2 regions of the Methylobacterium sp. A52T genome follow, and region 2 is predicted to be linked to the other one. Evidence: riboswitches for the same ligand, from Rfam matches in the RefSeq annotation. Region 2 holds a riboswitch; the other holds the start of a gene.
The links. Region 2 has a riboswitch for thiamine pyrophosphate ahead of thiC (phosphomethylpyrimidine synthase ThiC). Riboswitches for the same ligand answer to the same signal wherever they lie in the genome.

Region 1: linked by a shared signal. The riboswitch ahead of thiO (glycine oxidase ThiO) and the one ahead of thiC (phosphomethylpyrimidine synthase ThiC) in region 2 are both predicted to bind thiamine pyrophosphate.

Annotation. Positions count from the first base shown of each region.
Region 1 is NZ_JBKFBI010000002.1:13,678-16,068, forward strand. It holds gene thiO (glycine oxidase ThiO) at 1-1,188, opposite strand, end outside; TPP riboswitch at 1,253-1,381, opposite strand; gene ACLBYE_RS00835 (retropepsin-like aspartic protease family protein) at 1,615-2,121, shown strand.
Region 2 is NZ_JBKFBI010000001.1:11,210-13,600, reverse strand. It holds gene thiC (phosphomethylpyrimidine synthase ThiC) at 1-1,141, opposite strand, end outside; TPP riboswitch at 1,213-1,318, opposite strand; gene ACLBYE_RS00065 (alpha/beta hydrolase) at 1,443-2,273, shown strand; gene ACLBYE_RS00060 (restriction endonuclease) at 2,289-2,391, shown strand, end outside.

The sequences.
Region 1 (2,391 bases), on a different contig from region 2:
GCGCGCGCGGGTGAAGGGGCGGGCCACCTCCGGCAGCGCGCCGCGCAGCACCAGCGCGGCGACCGCGTCGGCGGTCACCGGGGCGAGCAGGTAGCCGTTGCGGTGATGCCCGGTGGCGGCGACGAGGCCCGGGGCGATCGCGTCGAGGATTGGGGCGTCGTCGTCCGAGGTCGGACGGTACCCGCTCCACACCGCCTCCACCTCCATCTCCTCGATGCCGGGCAGCACCCGGCGGGCGCCCTCCAGCAGGGCGTAGAGCCCGCCCGCGGTGACGCCGGGCCGGAAGCCGCAATCCTCGACGGTCGCGCCGACGATGAGCTGGCCGTCGCTCTTCGGCGCCATGTGGACCTGCTCGGTCCAGACCATCCGCGCCAGGGTACCGGTCCGGGCGGTGGTGCGCAGGGCCAGGGACTGGCCCTTGAGTGGGCGGACCGGAAGGGCGAGCGCGTCGGGCAGCAGGCCGCCCTCCCCGCTCCAGGCGCCGGAGGCGAGGATGACGGTCTCCGCCGCCACGACGCGGTCGCCGGCGCGGATCCCGGTCACGCGGCCGCCCGACCAGTCGAGGGCGGTGACGGGGGTCCGCTCCGCCAGGATCGCGCCGGCGCGGCGGCAGGCCTCGGTGAGGGCGTCCATGACCAGACGGGGGTCGACCTGATGGTCGCGCGGACAGTGGATCCCGGCGGTGACGGAGGGGCGCAGGCCCGGCTCCAGGCGCCGCACCTCGCTGCCCGGCAGCCATGTGGCCTCGAGCCCCGAGCGGCGCTGCAGGTCGTAGCGGAAGCGCAGGCGCTCGACCTCGTCGCGGCCGACCGCCAGCACCAGGGTGCCGTCGGCGCGGTAGTCGATCGCGCGGCCGGACTCGGCCTCCAGGGCGTCGCGGAACGCGGGCCAGAGCCGCAGCGAGTCCAGGGCGAGCGGCAGCAGCGGGTCGGAGCCCGGCTCGTGCTCGGCGGCCGGGGCCAGCATGCCGGTGGCCGCGAGGCTCGCGCCCGCCCCGATCGTGTCCCGCTCCAGCACAGTCACGGCGCGGCCGGCCCGGGCGAGGCGCCACGCGATCGACAGCCCGATCAGCCCGCCGCCGACCACGGCGACGTCCGTCCGCGCCGGAAGGGTCGCCGGCGCGGCGCTGCCGTCCGGGTTGCGGCGGCGGCCGATCGGTGAGGCGGGTCGGTCGAGGGGCACAATCATCTCCGCGGATTGCCGTCGCGGAGATCGGGCCGTGCGCTTCGGTGAGAAGCTGTGGCCTGCCTTTCGGGCGGCCGCGGTCCAATCCCTACGCCGGTATGAGCCGGATCAGGTTCGAAGGATTTCCGCGCCGCAGGTCCTGACGGACGTGCCAGCGGTTTCTCAGCCCCTTGCCGGGGATCTCCCTGGAACAGACGCAGATGTGGCTCCACGGCCGCTGCCGGTCAACCCCGCGCCGCGACCGTCCGGTCGTTCCCGCGACAATCCGATGATCCCGGTGACGATCTGGACACCAAGCGGAGCGGAATCGGCGCGCGCGCCGCGGCGGCGACCGCGATCGCGCACCATCCCTTCACCGGTCTGGCATCTCATCGCCGGGATTCCGGAACGTCTCCGGTCGCCGGCACTCCACGTCACGGGCGGACTCGCGTGCGCGCAATCCTATTGATCTGCCTGCTCGGCTTCCTCGGCGTCACGGCCGCCCTGAAACTGCGCGACGGCATGCGGCCGGCGCCGGTGGCCCTCGCCGTCACGCCGCCGCCGGAGCCGGTTCCCGCACTCGATGCCGCCGGCGTGGCTCTCCAGGCCGGGCGCAACGGCCACTTCTACGTCAACGCGCTGCTGGACGGCCGCTCGCTGCCGATGATGGTGGATACCGGGGCGAGTGCCTGTGCGTTCTCCGAGGAGGACGCCGCGCGGATCGGGATCCGGGTCGCTCCGGCCGATTTCACCCGCGTCTGGAACACCGCGAACGGCACGGTCCGCGTCGCGCCGATCCGGATCGCCATCGTGCAGATCGGATCGATCACGGTGCGGGACGTCGATGCGGTCGTGATCCCGCGCGGACTCCTGTCGACCAGCCTGCTGGGCATGTCGTTCCTCAGGCGACTGCGCGATTTCGGCATCTCCGGCAGCACGATGACGCTCAGGGGCTGAAGCGGCCGGAGATCGAGGCTGATCTGCCTAGCCGCGGTGCGCCCGTGGGGATCCCCCGGACTTGCACCAAGAAATCGGCTGCGGGGCCAACTCCCGCGCGATGACCTACGGCGTTGGAGCCCCGTGCCAGCCCGATGGCGGGCGGCTCCTGACCCGCTGGATCAGTCTATCGGTCCCACGTATTTGCAGTTATATGACCATGGAAGCGGGTTATTTATATTGAAAGCGCCGATTATCTGGCGCCACGGATATTTAATCCAGATTCTGGCT
Region 2 (2,391 bases):
CCGGGCGCAGGCCGTCGCCCAGGGAGAACGACACGTCGTAGGCCCGCATGATGTCGCAGATCTCGTCGAACCGCTCGTAGAGGAACGATTCCCGGTGCCCGGCGAGGCACCAGCGGGCCATGATCGAGCCGCCGCGCGAGACGATGCCGGTGACGCGCCGCGCGGTCAGCGGCACGTGGGCGAGGCGCACGCCGGCATGGATGGTGAAGTAGTCGATGCCCTGCTCGGCCTGCTCGATCAGCGTGTCCTTGAAGACCTCCCAGTCGAGCTTCAGCGGGTCGCCGCCGACCTTCTCCAGCGCCTGGTAGATCGGCACCGTGCCGATCGGGACCGGGCTGTTGCGGATGATCCACGAGCGTATGTTGTGGATGTTGCGGCCGGTGGACAGGTCCATGACCGTGTCGGCGCCCCAGCGGATCGACCAGACGAGCTTCTCGACCTCGTCGGCGGCCGAGGAGGTCACGGCGGAGTTGCCGATGTTGGCGTTGATCTTGACCAGGAAGTTCCGGCCGATCGCCATCGGCTCCAGCTCGGTGTGGTTGATGTTGGCCGGGATGATCGCCCGGCCGCGGGCGATCTCGTCACGGACGAATTCCGGGGTGATGAAGGGCGGGACCGAGGCCCCGAAGCTCTGGCCGTCGGCGAGCGCGGCCTCGGCGCCCGCGAGCATGGCCTCGCGGCAGACGTTCTCGCGGTGGGCGACGTAGATCATCTCCTCGGTGATGATCCCCGCGCGGGCGAACTCGTACTGTGTCACCATCTGGCCCGGGGCCGCCTTGCGGACGGTCCGCTCGGCGGGGCAGGGGGCCACGAGCTTGTCGCCCGCGAATCCGTTATCCTCGGGCTTCACCGCGCGTGGCGCGACGGCCGCGTAGCCGCGGGCCGCGACCCAGGGCTCGCGCACGCCGGGGAGGCCGGCATTGAGGTCGATGCGGGCATCGGTCTCGGTGTAGGGGCCCGACGGGTCGTAGACCCGCACCGGTTCCTCCTTCGGATCGGAGAGGACAATCTCGCGATAGGGGACGCGGATGTCCGGCCGCCCGGCCGGGTTCGCGTACGCCTTGCGCGATCCGGTGACCGGACCCGTGGTCACGGTCTCGGGGCTGCCTTTCACGTCCTTCGGGAGAACGGGTGCGTTCATCGTGGGCCTCTCCTCGTGCTGGAGCGGTCCGGTCCACGCGATGGCCGAGATGAGATGAGGTCGCGCGAGATGCGACCGCAGGTTCCCGTCCCTCCGCCGGTATGAGCCGGATCAGGTTCAAGGGTCAGGGCAGCGTGCCCAATCTCAGCCCTCTTCAGGGCCCCCCTCGGAACGGTTCCAGACTCGGGCCCGCGGACGGCTTTGTCAATGCTGACCGAGCGCCCTAGAAAACACATCCCCGAAACCGTTCGTCCGAACGCACGCGTTCTCCCGCACCCAATCGCACCGCGATCGCACCGCAATGCGCCTCATCGCCGGCCTCCTGCTCGCCGCGCTCCTCCTCTGCGGGCTGGCCTGCGCCGCGCTCGCGCTCGGGCAGCGCCGGTTCCTCTATCCGGGCGCCTTCGGGCCGCAGAACCCGTGGACGATCCCGCCGGGCCTCGCGACGATCACGGTCGCGACCCCCGATGGCGAGACCCTGCACGGCCTGTGGCGGCCGCCGCGGCCGGGCTGCGGCGTCGTCGTGAGCTTTCACGGCAACGGGTCCCGCCCCGAGCCGCACGCGGCCCGCTTCGCCGCGGAGCCCTGGCGGGCGCGCGGCTGGGGCGTGCTCACCGTGGCCTATCGCGGCTATCCCGGATCCACCGGCAGCCCCAGCGAGGACGGGCTGATCCGCGACGGGCTGGCGGCCGTCGAGGCCGCGCGGGCGCGGGCGCCCGGGGCGCCGATCCTCCTCCACGGACACTCCCTCGGGGCCGCCGTGGCCGTTGCGGTCGCCGAACGGGTGCCGACGATCGGCCTGTACCTGGAGGCGCCGTTCGACTCGATGACCCACACCGTGCGGCTGCATGTCCCGCTAGCCCCGATCTGGCTCCTGCGCGACACGTACCGCTCGGACCTGCGCATCCGCGACGGGACGGTGCCCGTGCTGATCGTGCAGGGCCGCGACGACACGGTGGTGCCGGCCAAGCTGGCGCGGAACCTCGCCGCGGCGGCCGGCCCGCGGGCGCGGATCGACGTGATTCCGGGGGACCACGTCTCCATCCTGGGGAGCCGGGATCGCGAGGCCGAGGCGCTGTTCGGACAAGGCGTCGGTCCGGCCTGCCCGCAGCCGGTGGATCAGCAGGGGTAGGAGAAGGAGGCTCGCGTGGTCGGACGGCGCTCGCAGCGCTGGAGCGCCGAGGATCCGGACGCGCCGGGCGTCCCGGGCCCGCCGGACCCGGTCTGCCCCCTCTGCGAGCGCCCGATTC